Regions from separate parts of the Brenneria uluponensis genome, predicted to be linked through region 1. Evidence: predicted binding sites of a transcription regulator. Region 1 holds the regulator's gene; the other holds the start of a gene.

Region 1 (11,095 bases):
ATGAAAATAAGACAAAACGAAAAATATATATTTATCGTAAATACAATAAGTATTCTACCAAATAATAGTTATCTAAAAATGATCTTAAACTTAATTTATTACACAAAATATCACGACCTATCTTAAAACAAACTAGATTGCTCTGGTTCTGGCGGTATTGAAATTTTCTCAACACGCTGCAATCGTTTCATCCTTTGCCGACAAAGACGTAAGACATCCTGTTTCTGAACATCGCTCATTTGTCCCCAACTAAAACGTTCCGACCGACTGCGAAAACACCCTCGGCAAAAACCCCGCTCATCAGCCTGACAGATACCACGACAGGGATTGGGTACAGGAAAAAGCTCAAGTTGCTCAGCCACGGGACCTCCTCCTCCTCGAACCTTTTTATTGAAGCGTTGATCGTCCCGGCTGGCAAGCATTGATTAACAATAACAATAAAAATAGTTTCGTCACTATGGAAATACCAGTCAGTTTTTGTCGAAACTGCGTTTTTTTAGTAAAAAAGAGGCAAGCAATGAGAAAAATGCTTCAGGCAAGACAACATTACCTCCCACCAAGAGTCGACAGCCAGGAGGCTTCTGTGACCCATGGCTTGGACTCAAGCTATATGCACCGCTATACTTCTCTCATTGATTTTACCTGCAAATTACCATTAACCACTGAAGCCAATAGAGGAAATTATGCGTTTACTTCACACCATGCTGCGTGTTGGCGATTTATCACGTTCCATTGATTTTTATACCCATATTTTGGGTATGCAGCTACTGCGCACCAGTGAAAACACAGAATACAAATATTCACTGGCGTTTGTCGGTTATACCGAAGAGAGTGAAGGTGCAGTGATAGAGCTGACTTATAACTGGGGAGTAGACAGCTACGATCTCGGCAACGCCTTCGGGCATATTGCACTCGGGGTGGATAATGTTGCAGCTACCTGTGAGCGTATCCGCAAAGCTGGCGGTAATGTCACCCGTGAAGCAGGCCCGGTAAAAGGCGGGACCACGATCATTGCCTTCGTCGAAGATCCTGATGGCTATAAAATTGAGTTAATTGAACGTTCACAGGCCGATCTGGGTCTGGGAAACTGATATTCCCTGCATTGACAGGTGCCAGATCGGTGCCTGTTAGATCTGACGTTACTGCATCCGCCACTAAAATTTGCCATAATGCGCACTGCATTTGCTGAAGACCAATAAGAGATGATGGCTGACAAAAATAACCTTAATGTCCTGAGTGCCCGTTTTCGCGGATTCTATCCGGTCGTAATTGATGTGGAAACCGCAGGATTTAACGCTAAAACGGATGCACTACTGGAAATTGCCGCAGTGACACTCAAAATGGATGACAATGGTTGGTTACTGCCGGATCAGACATTGCATTTTCACGTTGAACCGTTCGAAGGCTCAATTTTGCAGCCAGAAGCACTGGCGTTTAACGGCATAGACCCGACCAATCCTTTACGTGGTGCCGTCAGTGAATATGAAGCGGTACATGAAATCTTCAAAGTCGTGCGTAAAGGGGTTAAAGATCAGGGATGCAATCGGGCGATTGTTGTCGCACACAATGCTACTTTCGATCATGGATTTCTCATGTCCGCTGCAGAGCGTTGTGGACTGAAACGCAATCCTTTTCATCCTTTTGCCACCTTTGATACCGCAGCGCTCAGTGGATTGGTAGTAGGACAGACAGTCCTGGCTAAAGCCTGTATTACTGCCGGTGTCCCATTTGATCCTAGTCAGGCTCACTCTGCCTTGTATGATACCCAACAGACCTCAATGCTATTCTGTGAGTTGGTAAATCGCTGGAAACGAATGGGGGGATGGCCAACAGCCACGCAACCCGAGGCAGAACCTTCACCTGCCCATAGCGAAGATTGAGATTTTCAGGCGGTGGTTACCGCCTGAAAATCATCGCGTATAAAATAACATAGTGTTGATTTATTGTTGCTGACCATCTTTCTGGGACGAGTATTTTTCTGCAGTATCCTTGATAAGTTGCTGTAACTCACCACGCTGATACATTTCAATGATGATATCGCATCCACCGACCAGTTCACCGTCTACCCATAACTGAGGGAAAGTGGGCCAATTGGCGTATTTGGGCAATTCTGTACGAATTTCTGGATTCTGCAAAATATCAACATAAGCAAAACGCTCGCCGCATGCTGACAACGCCTGTACCGCCTGAGCAGAAAAGCCACAGCTTGGCAGTTTTGGAGAACCTTTCATATATAGCAGGATAGGGTTTTCAGCGATCTGGAGCTGAATTTTTTCAATTGTCGTTGTCGTCATTCTATTGCTTCCTCAAGCACGTGATGGCTATACGGTTGATCCGCCGCCATCAGCATCAGTTATAAATATTGCCAATATCACATTGACTCTTTTGTATTGTAACGATAGCGGCAGTCACAAAAAAACGTTATCTTTTGTAGGGTTTTAAACTAGGGCTATTATTAGATAATGATTGGTGAAATCTGATGCAGAAACTGATGATAATCACACCATAATTACACTCGTTAACGATTTTTCACTATTTTGTTGTAATAAAACGGCTATTCTCACTTTTTTATCGTCCCATTTTCAGGAATACTGTGGAAATCGAGCGATTGAGGACGACATTCAGTCATAATAATTATGCGGTTATTTGTTACCTTTTTCTTGTTATTTTTTAGCAACCTGTTTTTTAATTTGGCACAAGCCGCACCACACGCCGTGGCGGTTTCCCTGCATAAGCTCAATGTGGGCGTAACTGACACGGTTGATACAAGAAAAAACAAACCGTCCAAAAACACCAAAAAAGCCACAGTACCGACACACGATAAAAAAGAGAGGGGCAGTAAGGGATACTCGCTAAAAACGACTAAAACAGCACATTCCCACAGCAAAGCCACACGAAACTCAGCCGCTCATCCCAAACATCTGACTAGACCCTCGACCAAACATCGCACAAAAAACCATGAGACTAAAGCAACAGAAATCAAGCATGTGGCATCGAAAAGACATGAGCCCACACATCACAGAACGCAAGATAGAAAAATAGCGGCACGAACCAAAAGCAGAGAAAGCAAGCACAAGAAAGCACTACCCCTTAGTGTTATGCGCAGAAAGCATTACCAACACGTCAAATTGACTGCCATGAATAAGCTGCTAAAACAGATTGGGAAACCCTATCACTGGGGAGGCGCTTCACCTGCTGCCGGATTTGATTGCAGCGGATTGATCTATTACGCCTACAAGGACGTAGTAAAAATACCGATCCCACGCACAGCTAATGAAATGTTCCACCTGCGTGATGCAGCACCGATCAAAAAGAGTGAGCTGGAAAGAGGTGATCTAGTGTTCTTCCACATTAGTAATCGCGGCGCGGCCGACCATGTCGGGGTTTACCTTGGTAATGGACGTTTTATTCAGTCCCCGCGGACAGGTTCCGATATCAAGATCAGCAAATTGAGCGGCAATTATTGGCAAGAACACTATGTCGGCGCACGCCGTGTCGTCACGCCAAAGACTGTTCGCTGATGTAACATTCTCGTTAAGCTCAAGATACCTGGGTATACCGCACCGAGGGATACTCCAACTGACAACGGGACCTTCCGGTCCCGTTGTCTTTCTGTTTTGTCATGCCAAAAATGACTAATTTAGTGGCTTTACACCGTCACTAAAGCTTATCAGTTCAGCACGGCTGTAAAACTGAACGCCATGATAATGGCCAATGCACACACTGTGGTTAACAACGACATTTTTAGAGCCGTATCCATAAATACCTCCTTTGCAGACTCAGTATTGACATCCGTTATTGTAATCAGAATGGGTTTATTACCCCAAGCCAGGCAATAAATACTACCAATAGTAGTGGGTATATGGAAACTTTCTCTTAATTTGATCGAGAAATCCTCTCCGAATATCGCAGACATAATATGAATTAGCACTTCCACTTTTGCATTAAATCGGACAGAATTTGCAGTTTACTGTACACATCCTGCGTTGGTCGAAAGCGTCAACCTTGCCCTTCAGGTCTAAACCGCCGACTCTCTCCTTCTGAAGTTCTGCTTTCGTGGTCAGAAAGAGAACTATTCGCGCAGGCAAACGATTAACCATTTACTTACTGCTGTAATCAGGTGAGTTCAGGAGTCATTTTACATGGCAACGATTAAAGATGTGGCAAAGCGCGCAGGTGTTTCTACCACAACCGTATCACACGTGATCAATAAAACACGTTTCGTCGCCGAAGATACTAAAGCCGCCGTAAGGGCAGCCATCAAAGAATTACATTATTCGCCAAGTGCCGTTGCCCGCAGCTTGAAAGTTAATCATACAAAATCCATTGGACTGCTTGCGACCTCAAGTGAGGCACCCTACTTTGCAGAAATTATCGAATCTGTTGAGAATAGTTGCTACGCAAAAGGATACACACTAATTCTGTGTAACTCCCACAACAATCTGGATAAGCAACGTGCTTATCTTTCTATGCTGGCACAAAAACGAGTAGATGGATTACTGATAATGTGCGCTGAATATCCACCAGCACTGCTTTCCATGCTGGAAGATTACCGTAACATTCCTATGGTCGTGATGGATTGGGGCAAGGGGCACAGTGATTTTACCGATACCATTATTGATAACGCTTTTGAAGGTGGCTATATGGCAGGTCGTTACCTGATTGAGCGTGGTCACCGCGACATCGGCGCCATTCCCGGTCTGCAAGAGCGGAATACGGGTAGCGGGCGTTACTTGGGTTTTCTTAAGGCCCTGAAAGAAGCGCATATCACAATACATGAAGAGTGGATTGTTCAAGGCGATTTTGAACCGGAATCCGGCTATAAAGCCATGCATCAGATACTGGCACAAAAGCATCACCCAACAGCCGTCTTCTGTGGTGGTGACATCATGGCCATGGGGGCAATCTGTGCAGCTGACGAACTCGGCTTACGTGTACCGCAGGATATTTCGGTGATCGGGTATGATAATGTACGGCACTCTCGCTATTTCACACCAGCGCTGACAACGGTGCATCAACCCAAAGAGCGTTTGGGACAGTCCGCATTATCTATGCTACTGGATCGCATTGTCAGCAAACGTGAAGAAGCACAGGTCATTGAAGTCCACCCTACCTTGATTGAACGACGCTCTGTCGCAGATGGTCCGTTCCGTGATTATCGCCGTTAATTCAGACAATTTACTTATTGCTGCCTTATTTCATTAAATTTTTAACCACTGCTTCAGACTATTTATGCTTGTCCACAGGCTGAAGCAGTCATAGACTTGCTATTGCCTTATGTGAACATAACAGGCAAACAAGACATACTGAATAGTTTTACTATCCTTATACTCAGACTGCCGAACGCCTTCGTCGTCTAATTTGGATAGGTGCTTTCCATACCAACGTTTCTCTTATTTATTTCTCTGAAATAGTTCAGAGGGTAAACGATGGATAAGCATCCACCGATTCTTATTACAGGTGAAAATTGTCTATGTTGTTCCTTGCTGTAATTCAAATGGCAAGGTAGGGAGAGATTATGAGTTCGTCTTATATAGAGGAGCTGGGTAGGCATAATACGTCCTGGTTCCAGATTGTGCATGAAATGCTGTCAATGGCTGACATCACTATTAATGGTTCGCGACCTTTTGATATCACTGTCAAGAATACCGATTTTTATAAACGCATTCTGCGTGAAGGCTCTTTAGGTCTTGGTGAGAGTTACATGGACGGCTGGTGGGAGTGTGAACGTCTGGATATGTTTTTCCATCGGGTACTGCGAGCCGGATTGGAAGAAAAAATACCGCAGCGCTGGCGCGATTTGATACGGATTCTACTTGCACGAGTCATCAATCTTCAATCAAAGAGACGATCCTGGATTGTAGGGAAAGAGCATTACGACCTCGGCAATGATCTTTTCTCACTGATGCTTGATCCATACATGCAATATTCCTGTGGTTACTGGAAACAGGCAGACACCCTGGAACAAGCTCAGGAAGACAAACTTCGTATGATTTGCGAAAAGTTACAGCTGCGTCGCGGCATGACACTGCTGGATATTGGCTGTGGTTGGGGCGGACTAGCGGCATTTGCAGCCCGTCACTACGGTGTATCGGTCACAGGTGTCACTATTTCTCGTGAGCAGCAGAAACTGGCTCAGCAGCGATGCCAGGAACTGGATGTCACGATTTTATTACAGGATTATCGCGATCTGAATCTCCAGTTCGACCGCATCGTTTCTGTTGGTATGTTTGAACACGTCGGCCCCAAAAATTACGATACTTATTTCCAACTGGTACGTAAAACCCTGAAGCCCAACGGCCTCTTTCTGCTACATACTATCGGTGCCAACAAAACGAATCTTGAAGTCGACCCCTGGATCAACAAATATATTTTCCCTAATGGTTGCCTACCGTCGGTCCGACATATTGCCCAATCCAGTGAACCTTATCTGGTCATGGAAGACTGGCACAACTTTGGGGCTGACTATGATCGAACGCTGATGACTTGGCATGCACGTTTCCAGCAACATTGGTCCGAACTGTCAGCGAATTACCCTGAAAAATTCCACCGCATGTTCAGTTACTATCTGAACGCCTGTGCTGGCGCCTTTCGCGCACGGGATATTCAACTGTGGCAGGTGCTATTCAGTGTTGACGGCGTTGAAGGTGGGATACGCGTCCCCCACTGACGGATTGACTTGGCCGCCAGCTTTATGCTGACGGCTACACTATTTTATTCTGTTGCTTCTGTGGCCGGATCTTGTTGACGGTGAGATTGATTCAACAATACACGCTCAACCGTATCCACGATCGCCTGTGTCTGTGGGTCAATCTCAATATTCACACGATCACCCAATCGTTTCTGCCCCAGCGTAGTCCGGTTTAACGTTTCAGGGATAAGATGCACGCAGAAACGACTGCGAGTAACTTCACCAATAGTCAAGCTGATACCGTCAATACCAATGAACCCTTTGTGTAGTACATATTTCATCAAGGCATCATCCGACATTCGGAACCAGATCTGGTGATTATTTTCCGAAGTCAGAATTTTAACGATGTCTGCCGTACAGATGATGTGGCCCGACATAACATGCCCACCGACTTCATCACCGAACCTGGCAGCACGCTCTAAATTAACTGAATCACCTACGTTCAAGTTACCGAGATTGGTCAAACGCAGTGTCTCTTTCATCAAATCAAAACTGACTCGCGCCCCTTCAATCGCGCTCACGGTCAAGCAGCAACCGTTATGAGCAACAGATGCGCCTGGCACCAACCCTGATAACATTTCAGGCGGAAATTGAACAATGTGCGTGCGAAAATTGGTTTTTTCATCAATGGACACAACAGGAGCCGTGCCCTGAACAATACCGGTAAACATGCGGAGTGCCTCTTAAATTCGTTTAAAAAATGCAGTGTCAACGGACCATATCCATTGATACCGACTTGATTTCAACATTATCCAGGCAGTTTGCACGATATTAAAAAGAAAACCAAACTTGATTACCGAGTAAAAGCGCTATTGAATCAGCGAATTTTTCAGCATTGCAACATAATCTCAATAGAACAGAGAGAAATGGTAATTCATTGGTTTACTGCTGATAAATCGTTACAATGCCCGCTCTTTTCATGTAAAAAAGGATGATTGTCTTTCTCTCTGGTTGAGATATCTATCGATCCTATTAGGAAGGTGTGTTCGTGCAGAAGTATCTGTCGGAGGCGCGTCAATTATTAACGCTGGCGATTCCTGTCATCATTGCGCAAGTTTCCCAGACCTCAATGGGCGTAGTCGATACGATTATGGCGGGTTCTTATAGCGCAACCGACATGGCCGCAGTAGCGGTAGGAACGTCCATCTGGTTACCAGCCATTTTATTCGGCCATGGCTTACTGATGGCGCTAACGCCTGTCGTTGCGCAAATGAACGGCTCTGGACGGCGAAATCGCATTGCTCATCAAGTACAGCAATCTTTTTTACTGGCGAGTGCCATTTCTGTTGTCACCATGATAGTTCTGTATCAGGGGCAGTACGTAATCCACTTGATGCACAATGGCCCGCCGGAACTGGCCGAGAAGGCAATTGATTACCTTCATGCTCTTGCGTGGGGTGTGCCAGGATATCTGTTTTATCAGGTTTTACGCGGTCAGTGTGAGGGGTTGTCAAAAACGAAACCGGGAATGGCTATTGGTTTCATCGGGTTATTGGTTAACATCCCGATTAACTATGTCTTTATTCACGGTAAATTGGGTATGCCTGAAATGGGTGGCGTAGGCTGTGGTGTGGCGACATCCTCCGTATACTGGATTATGATGCTTTTATTGGCCGCTTATACTCGCCAGGCCCGCTGGCTGCGGGATATCCGCCAACATCATTCGTCACTCAGGCCAGACTGGCAGGCGTTAAAGCGACTGTGGGGACTCGGCTTACCTATTGCCTTGGCAATTCTGTTCGAAGTCACGCAGTTCGCCATTGTTGCCTTGCTGGTACTCCCACTGGGTGTGGTGAATGTCGCTGGTCATCAGATCGCCCTCAACTTCAGTTCGCTAATGTTTGTACTGCCGCTTTCCGTTGGTGTTGCGGCTACCATCCGTGTCGGACATCGACTGGGAGAAGGCTCTGTAGCCGATGCTCGTGTCGCGGCCCATACCAGTATTGCATCTGGAATTGTGCTGGCAATTTGCACCGCTATTTTTACTATCACACTGCGTGAACCCATTGCCATGCTCTATAACAAAAATCCGGATGTCGTTGCGGTGGCATCACACTTAATGTTGCTGGCAGCGGTGTATCAGATTTCTGATGCCGTTCAAACCATTGGTAGCGGTGTCCTGCGTGGCTATAAAGACACCCGCTCTATTTTCTTCATTACCTTTGTTTCCTACTGGATATTAGGATTACCCAGCGGGTATGCATTGGCACTGACCGACCTAATTGTTCCCCGAATGGGACCTGCCGGCTTTTGGTGCGGCTTCATTATCGGGCTGACATCCTCAGCCATCATGATGGTAACGCGCATCCGTTGGTTACAACGACAGCCTGCATCCCTGATCCTAACTCGCGCATCTCGATAAAACAGAGGGTGTGACGAAAAAAACGGCGTACTGCATATAAGCTCGACAATCAGACTGGTAAGCAGACAATTTTTATGTTTTTCTCCTTGCCAGCGGCGATATAGCCCGTTAATATTCGTCCCCGCCGCTACTCTGGCGGCAATGTTTTGAAAATGCGTTCTTAGCTCAGTTGGTTAGAGCACCACCTTGACATGGTGGGGGTCGATGGTTCGAGTCCATTAGAACGCACCATTCTTGGTATACGATCGTAGCTCAGTTGGTTAGAGCACCACCTTGACATGGTGGGGGTCGGTGGTTCGAGTCCACTCGGTCGTACCAATTCTTATTTCACAGATTTTCGCTGGCGTCTGTAGATCATAGATAGCGTTTGATGTGTGAAATAACCTGCGCCAGCCTTTCATGAATAAAAAAATGCCCGCCATTAATGGGAACAAAATCGACGTTTCCATGAATAATTTTCTGCCAGCCGTTTATCTCATTCAACGACATACTGTCATCCTGTAATCCGTAAAAGACTGTTGTCGCGCTCTTAAGGCGTGGCGTAGAACAATAGCGATAGCTGTCAGAAATAGCAAAATCGGCGCGCAGAATAGGGAGATAAAGTTCCATCATCTCTTTGTTCGCCAGCAGTGCTGGTGGCGTACCATTAAGGCTGACTAATTCGCTGATTAACGCGTCGTCATTCAGCGCTGAACGCCTCGCTGTCACTTTGCGATCAGCCGCTGAGCAGCTGGCAGAAAGAAACAAATGAGACAGTGAATACCCGCTTGCGGACTGTAATTTCCGCGCCAGCTCATAGGCGATTAACCCTCCGTTACTGTGCCCGAAAAATAGGTAAACCATAACTGTCCACGGCTAAATGGATTTTTGTTGTATTTCCACCACGGCTTTTACCAATCGATTCACTCTCATCTGTGGATGCCCCAGTGGCGTGCTGATGAGCGCTGACAATGCTGCCGTCAATAAATGCCCATTCAAAATCAGGTGATTGCTTCAATGCCGTGAATAATTGAAGAAGAACACCTTTTTTCGACCAAAGATTAAAACGACGGTAAATCGTGTTCCAGTCGCCAAAAAGTCGCAATAAGCCTTTTTGTCGACACCACTCGTCGGAATAGATGGTATCGATATAGCGTTCTCCGCCATCCGGGCTAATCATGGCGACCACTGAACCGGTGGGAATTTTATGACTATAGTGCTGAATGGCAGTCAGCACAGTTCCTGTTGAACCACCGGCAAGAAAACCGTAGCGCTGTGCGACCATCCGGCAGGTCTGCACCGTATCCATTTCTGACACTTGTACCATGTCGAACAGATTCTTACTGTCAAATAATGGCGGAGGGACACTGGCTCCCATACCGGGAATATAGCGCGGTGCTGGCGGCGTACCAAAAATGACCGACCCTTCAGTATCAACAGCAATAATTTTTGTTGCTGGTGATTCTTCAGTAATAGTTTGGACACATCCCATCAATGTACCCGTCGTTCCTGCTGCGACAAAAAGGTAGTCAATAACAGGAAATTCAATCAGTAATTCTCTGGCCGTCAATCTTGCATGGGCTTCGCTATTATCGGGACATTCATATTGATTAGTCCACACCAAATTATTATCTGACATCAATGTTTTCCTGATATAGTTGAGTCGACTACCGAGATAGCCTTTTTCTGGATCAGGTTTTTCGATGACAATCACTTCAGCACCATATGCCTTCATGACCTTGATAGTATGAGGCAACGTATTTTTATCAGCAACACACGTGAATTTATATTTTCTTGCTGCACAGATGATGCTTAATGTGATTCCCAGATTTCCTGAGCTAGATTCAATAACATATTTTTTCTCTTTTAATCCAGCATTTTTTCTGCTGCATCGACTAAAGCTATAGCAGTTTTTATTTTTATTGAACCACCCTGATTCATATTTTCTATTTTTATATAGACGCTATTGTTTTTTATGAAATCATTAAATTTTAAAAAAATATTTCCATTATTAATACTCTCACTTGTTTGATATATCATTCTCTCCAACCTTTAAGGTTATC
Region 2 (11,095 bases), 790 kb from region 1:
GCAACTGGCCGAAAGACTGCGTGATGATATGCCGCAGCTGAAAGTGATGACTAATTACGGCGGTGGTAATTTTAAAAAGCAATTTACCCGTGCGGATAAAAGTGGCGCACGTGTTGCGCTGGTGTTAGGTGAAAATGAAGTAGCTGCCGGTGAGGTTGTGGTAAAAAACCTGACCAGTGGTGAACAGGAAACACTGATGCAGGCCGACGTTGCCGCACGATTGGCAACGCTACTGGGTTGAGGAGAACGACACCGTGGAAGTCTATACCACAGAGAATGAACAGGTTGAGGTTGTTCGCCGTTTCTTTGCAGAAAACGGCAAGGCGCTTGTTGTCGGTATTGTGCTTGGTATTGGTGCACTGGCTGGCTGGCGTTTCTGGCAAAGCCATCAGGATGGTAATGCGATGGCGACATCAGCTGCTTACCAACATGTCAGCGACATGCTTACTGCTGGCAAATCTGATGCTGTTGCCGCGGTAGAGAAATTTTCTGCTGATAACAGTAATAATTATGGTGCACTGGCATCGCTTGAGCTAGCACACTACTTCGTGGAACAAAAAGATTTTGCTAAAGCTGATCAGCAGTTAAAACAGGCGCAGGGACAGACGAAAGATGATGATCTGAAAGCGTTGGTCAATCTGCGTTTGGCTCGTATTCAGTTGCAGGAAAATAAAGCGGATGAAGCGCTGAAAACACTTGATATGATCAAGCAGACCGGTTGGGAAGCGCTGGCTGCTGACGTTCGCGGTGATGCACTGGCTAGCAAAGGGGATAATAAAGGGGCGCGTGATGCTTACAACAAAGGCATGGCGGCAAATCCTCCCCAGGCATTGCAGTCTTTATTACGCTTGAAATTGAACAATCTGCCCAGCTAAGAGGAATTCCATGCAATTGCATAAAACACTTTTTGTAGGATTGATTTCTGTTGCCCTACTGAGCGGATGTTCCTTGTTCGATCACGAAGAAGATGTTGTCACTATGTCTCCGTTACCCCAGGTTGAGAATCAGTTCACACCAACCAAGGTTTGGAGCCGTTCTGTTGGCGATGGTACTGGCGAGTTTTACTCTAATCTGGGGCCAACCTGGCAGAATAATCAGGTTTATGCCGCTGACCGTCATGGTGTGGTAAAAGCGTTAGACTTAACTAATGGCGAAGAAAAGTGGCGTGTCGATCTGTCAGAAAAGACGGGTCTGTTTTCCCGTAACCGTTCAGCCCTGTTATCTGGTGGGGTTTCTGTATCCGGTAATCGCGTGTACATCGGCAGTGAAAGAGCGATAGTCTTTGCCCTGAATGCAGATGATGGTGCCAAGGTATGGCAAACCAAAGCGGCGGGTGAAGTGCTTTCTCGTCCGGTCATCAGTGATGGTATGGTACTGATACATACCAGCAACGGTATGCTGCAAGCATTAAATGAATCTGATGGTTCCATTAAATGGACGGTTAGCCTGGATATGCCAACGCTGTCGTTGCGTGGTGAATCTGCGCCAACCACAGCATTTGGTGCCGCAATTGTTGGCGGTGATAATGGCCGTGTTAGCGCCGTGATGATGAATCAGGGGCAGTTAATCTGGCAACAGCGTATTTCTCAACCAAGTGGCGCGACAGAAATTGATCGCCTGAACGATGTGGATACGACACCAGTAGTTGTGGGCGATGTTGTGTATGCACTCGGCTATAATGGTAATATGACGGCATTGGATCTGCGCTCTGGTCAAATCGTGTGGAAACGTGATCTGGGGTCGGTAAACGATTTCATTGTTGATGGTGATCGTATCTATCTGGTAGATCAGAATGATCGGATTGTAGCGCTGAGTACCAGTGGCGGCGTTAATATCTGGCGCCAGAGTGATTTGCTGCACCGTAATCTGACGGCACCCGTTTTGTTCGATGGTTATCTGGTCGTGGGGGATGCGGAAGGTTATCTCCACTGGGTTAATACTGCCGATGGCCGTTTTGTTTCCCAACAGAAAGTGGATGGTTCTGGCTTTTTGAGCAAACCGGTGGTGGCCAGCGACAAATTACTGGTACAGTCTAAAGACGGTGAGGTTTACGCTTTCACCCGCTGATACACCAACAGTATGCCGGATCAGAATGTTCATCATCACATGATCCTTTTAACGGCTCCTGACACTATCAGGGGCCGTTTCGTCTTTTATCATCAGTGAGTGATACTTGCTGTAACAAATTGAAATATAAGCAATGAGGTTGTAACAATGATACCTGTCGTCGCGCTGGTCGGGCGCCCGAATGTGGGTAAATCCACGCTGTTTAACCGCTTGACGCGTACCCGTGATGCATTGGTGGCGGATTTCCCAGGGCTGACGCGTGACCGCAAGTATGGTCGTGCTGAGGTAGAAGGGACTGAATTTATTGTCATTGATACCGGAGGCATCGATGGTAGTGAGGAAGGGGTGGAAACACGTATGGCAGGCCAATCACTGCAAGCTATTGAAGAGGCCGATATCGTCCTGTTCATGGTGGATGCCCGTGATGGTTTAATGCCGGCAGATCGCGGCATCGCCCAGCATCTGCGCAGTCGTGAAAAGCCCACCTTCCTGGTTGCCAACAAAATTGACGGGATTGACGCGGATACTGGTATTGCCGATTTTTACTCGTTGGGATTAGGCGAAGTGTACCCTATCGCAGCATCTCATGGTCGAGGTGTCACTTCATTGCTGGAAAAAGCTCTACTGCCTTTTATTGGCGAGGCGCCTGAACCGAAAGAACTGACGGAAGAAGAGGCTAATGCGGCCTATTGGGCGGAGCAATTGGCTGAGCAGCAGTCCGATAGCGAAAATAGCGAACCAAAGGATGATTTCGATCCCGAATCGTTACCAATTAAACTGGCTATTGTCGGGCGGCCCAATGTTGGTAAGTCCACGCTTACCAATCGGATTTTGGGTGAAGATCGTGTGGTGGTTTACGATATGCCGGGAACCACCCGGGACAGTATCTATATTCCAATGGAACGTGATGGCCGTGAATATGTCCTGATCGATACTGCCGGAGTCCGTAAGCGTGGGAAAATAACCGAGACGGTAGAGAAGTTTTCGGTTATTAAAACCCTACAGGCGATTGAAGATGCGAATGTAGTCCTGTTGGTGATTGATGCCCGGGAAGGTATTTCTGATCAGGATCTCTCGCTGCTGGGCTTTATTCTCAATGCTGGCCGTTCGCTGGTGATTGTGGTCAATAAATGGGATGGGCTGTCACAGGAAGTAAAAGATCAGGTGAAAGAAACATTGGATATGCGCCTGGGCTTTATTGATTTTGCCCGTATCCATTTCATTTCTGCGTTGCATGGCAGTGGTGTCGGGAATTTGTTTGAGTCAGTCACTGAAGCTTACACATGCTCTACTCGTCGGGTGGGAACTTCCATGCTGACCCGTATCATGCAGATGGCGGCAGATGACCATCAGCCACCGTTGGTGCGTGGTCGCCGAGTAAAACTGAAATATGCACATGCCGGTGGCTATAATCCACCGATTGTAGTTATTCACGGCAATCAGGTAAAAGATCTGCCGGATTCCTATAAACGCTACCTGATGAATTATTACCGTCGTTCACTGGATGTTATGGGAACGCCAATCCGCATTCAGTTCAAAGAAGGTGAGAATCCCTTTGCGGATAAGCGCAACACATTGACTCCAAATCAGCTTCGTAAGCGCAAACGTTTGATACAGCACATCAAGAAAGGTAAGTAATCACATACGGGGCAGAGCATATCTGCCCCGTTGTTTTATGCCATTACCGTAGACCAGGTATCGTTTGACATTAACGTGGAGAGAAATAATGGAAGCCGTTTGTCCTCAGTGTCAACATGAAATGCAATGGCGAAACGACGAACATTTTTACTGTGCCATCTGTCAGCAGGGATATCTCCGCCAGATATTCTGTCCTGAGTGCCACCAGGCGTTACACGTGCTGAAAGCTTGCGGTGCAGTTGATTACTTCTGCCAACATGGTCACGGGCTGATCTCGAAAAAGCAGGTTGAATGCCATTACCAACCGGAATGAGCGGCGATTATCCCGAAGGGCCGTTACGCCAGAGCGCCTCCAACTCCACTGGTGCATCGCATTCTGGAATGAGTAGCACAATATCCTGAAGTGAGGCATTGTGCTGATTGCTGTAGCTGATATGAATGCGGTAATAAAACTGATCGCCACGACCCGGTGGGCTCTGTCGATCAGGTTCTCGTACCGCAGAGAAGATGTTGCGCAGTATTGCACACGTTTTTTCCCGCGCCGGAGACGGGATATCGGCCAGCGCAAAACGTCGATGCCCCGCGAGTTTGGGTATCCAGGCAAAACCACCTTCACGTGCCAGTTCAATCACTGCATCATCAGTCAAAGCGGGCTGAATGTTCATTGGTTATTCCCGTTTCCACACCGACCTGATACCAGGCCTGAATGACAATATCGGCAACGACGGCATTAAAACGTTTTTCAGCATGTTCGGCAGTGAGTTTGGCAAAAACGGAAAAATCGGCATTCTGGGGTAGTGATTTATCACATAGTGTGTCGTACCAGATCTGCCCGGCTTTTTCCCAGGAATAGCCCCCCAACCCCATTGCCGTCAGATAAAATGCCCGGTTGGGAATGCCGGAATTAAGATGAACTCCGCCATTATCTTCACGTGTATTGATATAGTCACGCATATGTGCTGGCTGTGGGTCGGTTCCCAGCAATAAATCATCATAAGCTGTGCCGGGTCTGGCCATAGAGCGTAGGCCTTTACCATCAATATTCTCTGCCAGCAGACCTTCGCCGATGATCCAGTCCGCTTGTTGTGCCGTTTGTTTATGGTAGAACTGTTTTACCATGGAGCCAAATACGTCGGACATCGACTCATTGAGCGCCCCAGACTGACGGAAGTAGATGAAATTTGCTTCACTTTCAGTGATGCCATGCGTCAGTTCATGGCCGACCACGTCAATCGCGGTAGTAAAACGGTTGAAAATCTTGCCGTCGCCATCACCAAAAACCATCTGCTGCCCATTCCAGAAGGCGTTCTGATAATCTTTGCCATAATGCACGGTCCCAGAAAGCGGTAACCCTTGGTTATCTAATGAATTACGGCCGAATATCTGCCAGAAAAAATCATAGGTGGCGCCCAGATAGTTGTACGCTTCATCGACAGCGATATCACCATTACTGGCTTGACCCTCGGTACGCACCTGGATTCCCGGCAGTTGCTGTTGATGTTCTGCATTATAGATTTTCCGATCAACCTGACCGCCAGTGTATATCTCATGCGGCACGGGTTTGGATAACATCTCTACCATCAGCGATTGGACATGCATTAATGTCTGTTGGGCACAACGACGCTCTTCATCAGAACCATTGTTGATAATACGATGCAGGATATAGGGGGGGATTATGCTACGTATTAGCCTCATGCCTCATCTCCTTATGATAGGTGAACATCATGTATGCTGATGCTCATCCCTACTCATAGATAACCAGTAATGAAGCGATAAGTATAGTGTAGAGATCAGATCTTCTGTTTATAACGTTTTTTCACGACAGTTGCGGATTCTGAGCGAATTTCGGTTATCTGGCTTGCTACCCATCCATCCTGAAGGCAGGTTTTCAAGGTATCGCCGATGGACGCCTGAATAGTTCTTTTCATTACCTGACCATCAGATGTCGATGTCACACTATAGCCGCGTGCCAGCGTTGCTAGCGGACTGACCGCTTCCAGGTGGGAACAGGTTTCACCAAAGCGCTGTTTATGCTGGTTTAGCTGCCGTTCCACTGTCTGTTGCAATTGATAACGCAGTTGTTGCAAATGCTGCTGAGCACGGTGAATCCGCGGTTGCGGTTGCTGCTGCATCAGACGTTGCAACTGTCGCTCATGCTGACGCGCAGCATGACGAAGCCGGATTTGTATTACATCGTCTAATCGCTGACGCAGCCGGATCAGCTGATTTTGCTGCCTTGCCAGCCGTAGCTGTGGGTGCTGTTGCTGCAGGCGATGATAAAAGCGACTAAAGGTTTGTGCACGCTGAGCCAGATAGTAATCCATGCTCATTTCCAGCCGCTGACGCAAGGATTGGATCTGTCGTAGTAGTTCTGGATGATTACGACTGACCAGTTCGGCGGCGGCTGAAGGTGTCGGAGCACGCAGGTCAGCGACAAAATCGGCAATGGTGACATCCGTTTCATGTCCTACGGCACTGACCACAGGAATGGCGCTGGCAAAAATGGCCCGTGCCACTCGTTCATCATTAAAACTCCATAAATCTTCCAGTGAACCGCCGCCGCGCCCAACAATCAGAACATCACATTCCTGACGCTGATTTGCCAGTTCAATGGCGCGGACAATTTGTAATGGCGCTTCATTACCCTGAACGGCTGTGGGGTAAATGACCACGGGCAACGATGGGTCACGGCGTTGTAAAACTTGCAGGATATCGTGTAGTGCCGCACCGCTGGCAGAGGTGATAACGCCTACTTGTCTGGCGGGTTTAGGCAGGAGTTGCTTATATTGCTGTTCAAACAAGCCCTCCGCGGACAGACGCTGTTTCAGTTGTTCAAACTGTTGTTGCAGCAGACCATCACCGGCGGGCTGCATGCTTTCTGCCAGCAACTGGTAATCCCCGCGAGGCTCATACAGAGTAATGATCGCACGGATAAGCACCTGTTGGCCATTCTGTGGGCGGAAGATTACCCGGCGATTGCTATTACGGAACATGGCGCAACGCACCTGTGCACGCTCGTCTTTCAGCGTAAAATACCAGTGGCCGGATGCAGGTTGCGAGAAGTTGGATATTTCACCGGAAAGCCAGATCTGACCCATTTCGCCTTCCAGCAGTTGTTTAACCGTCTGATTAAGGCGACTTACGGTGAAAATTGCAGAAGAAGGAAGTTGAGACATTGTGAGCCAGATCAAATTTTAAAACAGTGACTTAATTGATCGATACTACCTGCCTGTAAAAGGTAATCAAGCATTTTAGTAAAAAAATGCTGGAGGCAACCGATTACGCTCTGTATAATGCCTCGGCAATATTTTATCTAATCTTCCACCCACCCTTGGTGAGATATTGCCCATGCTACGTATCGCTAAAGAAGCACTAACGTTTGATGACGTTCTCCTTGTTCCCGCACATTCTACTGTCCTGCCTAATACGGCTGATTTAACCACTCGACTCACGAAAACGATCAGTCTGAACATTCCTATGCTGTCCGCAGCGATGGATACTGTCACCGAATCTGGTCTGGCGATTGCGCTGGCTCAGGAAGGCGGATTAGGTTTTGTTCACAAAAACATGTCTATTGAGCGTCAGGCAGAAGAAGTCAGCCGCGTAAAAAAACATGAAAGCGGTGTGGTTGTTGATCCACAAACCGTAACACCAACCACAACGTTGCATCAGGTAAAAGAACTGACCAAGCGTAATGGTTTCGCCGGTTACCCAGTGGTTACCGAAGGCAATGAGTTGGTAGGGATTATCACTGGCCGTGATGTTCGCTTTGTAACTGATCTTAACCGGCCGGTCAGCGATTTCATGACAACGAAAGAGCGTCTGGTGACGGTAAAAGAAGGCGAAGCACGCGAAGTCGTATTGCAAAAAATGCATGAACGGCGCATTGAGAAGGCGCTGGTCGTGGATGATCAGTTCCATCTGGTTGGGATGATCACCGTTAAAGATTTCCAGAAAGCAGAGCGTAAACCGAATGCCTGTAAAGATGAGCATGGACGTCTGCGTGTTGGTGCGGCAGTTGGTGCTGGCGCGGGTAATGAAGAGCGTATCGATGCACTGGTCGCAGCGGGTGTTGATGTATTGCTGATTGACTCGTCTCACGGTCACTCTGAAGGCGTGCTACAACGTATTCGTGAAACCCGTAACAAATATCCCGAGCTGCAAATTATCGGCGGCAACGTAGCGACTGGCGCAGGTGCGCTGGCGCTGGTTGAGGCGGGTGTCAGTGCGGTGAAAGTGGGTATCGGTCCTGGTTCTATTTGTACCACTCGTATCGTAACGGGTGTGGGTGTACCGCAGATTACCGCTATTTCAGATGCCGTGGAGGCACTGGAAGGTACGGGCGTTCCGGTTATCGCTGATGGCGGCATCCGTTTCTCCGGCGATATCGCCAAAGCCATCGCCGCGGGCGCAGCCTGTGTCATGGTGGGGTCCATGCTGGCGGGTACGGAAGAGTCTCCTGGAGAAATTGAGCTCTATCAAGGGCGTTCTTTCAAATCTTATCGCGGTATGGGGTCGCTGGGTGCGATGTCCAAAGGGTCTTCCGATCGCTATTTCCAGTCTGACAATGCCGCAGACAAATTGGTGCCGGAAGGTATCGAAGGTCGTGTCGCGTACAAAGGGCGTTTGAAAGAGATCGTTCATCAACAGATGGGCGGCCTGCGTTCCTGTATGGGATTGACCGGATGCGGAACCATTGATGAGCTGCGAACTAAAGCGGAATTTGTCCGTATTAGCGGTGCGGGTATTCAGGAAAGCCATGTCCACGATGTAACCATCACCAAGGAATCGCCGAATTACCGTATGGGTTCATAAGGTGGTTTGCAGGCGGATTTAACCCGTTAAACCCGGTAATCTTCACCGGGTTTAATCACTTTTAGCTTTTTGTATTTGGAATATATTTCCCATGACAGAAAACATTCATCAACACCGCATTCTTATTCTGGATTTCGGTTCTCAATATACGCAACTGGTTGCACGGCGGGTTCGTGAACTGGGCGTTTACTGTGAGCTTTGGGCATGGGATGTCACTGAAGCGCAAATTCGTGAATTCAATCCAAATGGGATTATTCTTTCCGGCGGACCGGAAAGTACCACCGAGTTCAATAGCCCACGTGCCCCGGAATATGTCTTCCAGGCGGGTGTGCCTGTTCTGGGTGTGTGTTATGGCATGCAGACCATGGCGATGCAACTGGGTGGGACGGTAGAAGGTTCCAATGAGCGTGAATTTGGTTACGCGCAGGTTGAAGTCAAGGTGGACTGCACGCTAGTTCGGGACATTCAGGATTCTATCAGCGGTTTTGGTGTTCCGGTGTTGGATGTGTGGATGAGCCACGGCGATAAAGTGACGGCGATTCCTCAGGATTTCGTGACCATTGCCAGCACGGATACTTGCCCGTTTGCCATTATGGCAAATGAAGAGAAACGTTTTTACGGCGTTCAGTTCCATCCAGAAGTGACGCACACCCGTCAGGGGCAGCGCATATTAGAACGCTTTGTGCGTGATATCTGTCAGTGTGAAGCGTTGTGGACACCCGCCAAGATTATTGATGATGCTGTAGCCCGCCTCCGTGAACAAATCGGCAATGATAACGTGATTCTCGGCCTGTCTGGTGGTGTGGATTCTTCCGTGACCGCCATGCTACTACATCGTGCCATTGGTGAGCGTCTCACCTGCGTGTTCGTGGATAACGGATTGCTGCGTCTGAATGAAGCTGAGCAGGTGCTGGATATGTTTGGCGACCATTTTGGTTTGAACATTGTGCATGTCCCGGCAGAAGAGCGCTTCCTGAGTGGGTTGGCGGGTGTGGATGAGCCGGAAGCGAAACGTAAAATTATTGGTCGCGTGTTTGTTGAAGTCTTCGACGAAGAAGCCAGCAAGCAGTCTGATGTGAAATGGCTGGCGCAGGGCACTATTTACCCGGATGTTATTGAATCTGCTGCTTCTGCAACGGGCAAGGCGCATGTCATTAAATCTCACCATAATGTCGGCGGTTTGCCGAAAGAGATGAAGCTGGGTCTGGTTGAGCCGTTGAAAGAGCTGTTCAAGGATGAAGTACGCAAGATCGGTCTGGAACTGGGTCTGCCGTATGACATGTTGTACCGCCATCCGTTCCCGGGGCCAGGTCTGGGCGTGCGTGTACTGGGCGAAGTGAAGAAAGCGTATTGCGACCTGTTGCGTCGTGCGGATGCGATCTTCATCGAAGAGCTGCATAAAGCCGACTTGTACAACAAAGTCAGCCAGGCATTCACTGTCTTCCTGCCAGTGCGTTCGGTGGGCGTGATGGGCGATGGGCGTAAATACGATTGGGTGGTTTCACTGCGTGCAGTAGAAACCATCGATTTCATGACCGCACGCTGGGCGCACCTACCGTATGATTTCCTCGGTCGCTGCTCCAACCGCATCATCAATGAAGTCGACGGCATCTCCCGCGTGGTTTATGACATCTCCGGAAAACCACCCGCGACGATTGAGTGGGAATGATTTCGCATCTGGCAATAGCCTGCATGTAAAAGCAATAAACACCTCCAAGCCCGCGTAATTGCGGGCTTTTTGCGTTTTCAGCCTAGCACTGTCTGGCAAATTTTCGCATCGCCAAGCATTCCGTTTCTATGTTTCGGTTAGTTGGCATTTTATTGGCAGATTCAAAAGAGAAAAATCTAACAAGCAAAGGCAGTCGGACGCGTAAACGTGTCGCTGCTTTGGGCGTTATTGACCGCTTTTGGTCGCTTGCAGCCAGTGACGATGGCAGCTACCGGCCAAAAAGCAGACCATGGACATACCGCTAATGACACTGTAGTGTACTTGAAAAAACCATGTTGTTTACCTGCATCCTTCATGCCGTGGTTGTGGCGCGACACTTAGACCGAATACTAGGCTACGCATTGCCGTCATAATGGGTACCCAAAGAAAAACGCTAAGAGGTGCAGGTTTTGGCGGGACGGATTTTCAATTTTTGCCGAGCAGGATAATACGGCGCTGAGCACAGTATTAGGGAAGAAAATGGAACGGCTTCATACCGAAAATGATCTTGAGAAATTCTTACTTAAACAATGCAGACGAAGCATCACAATCGTCTCCGCATTTGCCTCCGGCACCGTCAGACTCCTGAAATCTATCGCCGCTGAGAATGACGTCGAAGTGATTGTGGGTACGATCAACGCGTTTACCTCTCCGACATTTATTGACGATGCTCGAACGCTGCTCCGCCGGCGGCTTTGGGTGGATTTTCGGGGCAACACTAGCATCCACTGGAAGCTCTATCTCGTCTCGCCTGATATCGTGGTCATCGGAAGTGCAAACTTCACTAACCAGGGCATTGGGATGGGGCGAGACACTTGTGTGGTGATTCAGGACGGTCATCTTTTTGAGGAATATCAGCAACAACTG

What was found. Region 1 encodes PurR, which represses purine synthesis genes. Its sites were predicted from a motif close to CANGCAAACGTTTGCNTG; they were not measured.
Positions count from the first base shown of each region.
Region 2: guaB (IMP dehydrogenase) is a predicted target of PurR. The motif match lies at 6,974-6,991, and genes of this name have one in related genera.

Region 1 is NZ_CP135917.1:2,141,847-2,152,941, reverse strand. Features, by position in the region: gene RS889_RS09860 (DUF1289 domain-containing protein) at 123-362, opposite strand; gene gloA (lactoylglutathione lyase) at 684-1,091, shown strand; gene rnt (ribonuclease T) at 1,206-1,880, shown strand; gene RS889_RS09845 (Grx4 family monothiol glutaredoxin) at 1,941-2,294, opposite strand; gene RS889_RS09840 (C40 family peptidase) at 2,637-3,521, shown strand; gene cydH (cytochrome bd-I oxidase subunit CydH) at 3,671-3,760, opposite strand; gene purR (HTH-type transcriptional repressor PurR) at 4,143-5,168, shown strand; gene cfa (cyclopropane fatty acyl phospholipid synthase) at 5,519-6,670, shown strand; gene RS889_RS09820 (riboflavin synthase subunit alpha) at 6,715-7,362, opposite strand; gene RS889_RS09815 (MATE family efflux transporter) at 7,680-9,053, shown strand; tRNA gene RS889_RS09810 (tRNA-Val) at 9,208-9,284, shown strand; tRNA gene RS889_RS09805 (tRNA-Val) at 9,295-9,371, shown strand; gene RS889_RS09800 (thioesterase II family protein) at 9,408-9,896, opposite strand; partial or broken gene RS889_RS09795 (IS5/IS1182 family transposase) at 9,883-10,131, opposite strand; partial or broken gene RS889_RS09790 (pyridoxal-phosphate dependent enzyme) at 10,264-10,854, opposite strand; gene RS889_RS09785 (hypothetical protein) at 10,899-11,072, opposite strand; gene RS889_RS09780 (GNAT family N-acetyltransferase) at 11,053-11,095, opposite strand, start outside.
Region 2 is NZ_CP135917.1:1,356,217-1,367,311, forward strand. Features, by position in the region: gene hisS (histidine--tRNA ligase) at 1-241, shown strand, start outside; gene RS889_RS06230 (YfgM family protein) at 255-875, shown strand; gene bamB (outer membrane protein assembly factor BamB) at 886-2,067, shown strand; gene der (ribosome biogenesis GTPase Der) at 2,215-3,705, shown strand; gene RS889_RS06245 (zinc ribbon domain-containing protein) at 3,794-4,018, shown strand; gene RS889_RS06250 (protealysin inhibitor emfourin) at 4,026-4,370, opposite strand; gene RS889_RS06255 (M4 family metallopeptidase) at 4,345-5,400, opposite strand; gene xseA (exodeoxyribonuclease VII large subunit) at 5,496-6,881, opposite strand; gene guaB (IMP dehydrogenase) at 7,054-8,520, shown strand; gene guaA (glutamine-hydrolyzing GMP synthase) at 8,612-10,189, shown strand; gene RS889_RS06275 (phospholipase D family protein) at 10,709-11,095, shown strand, end outside.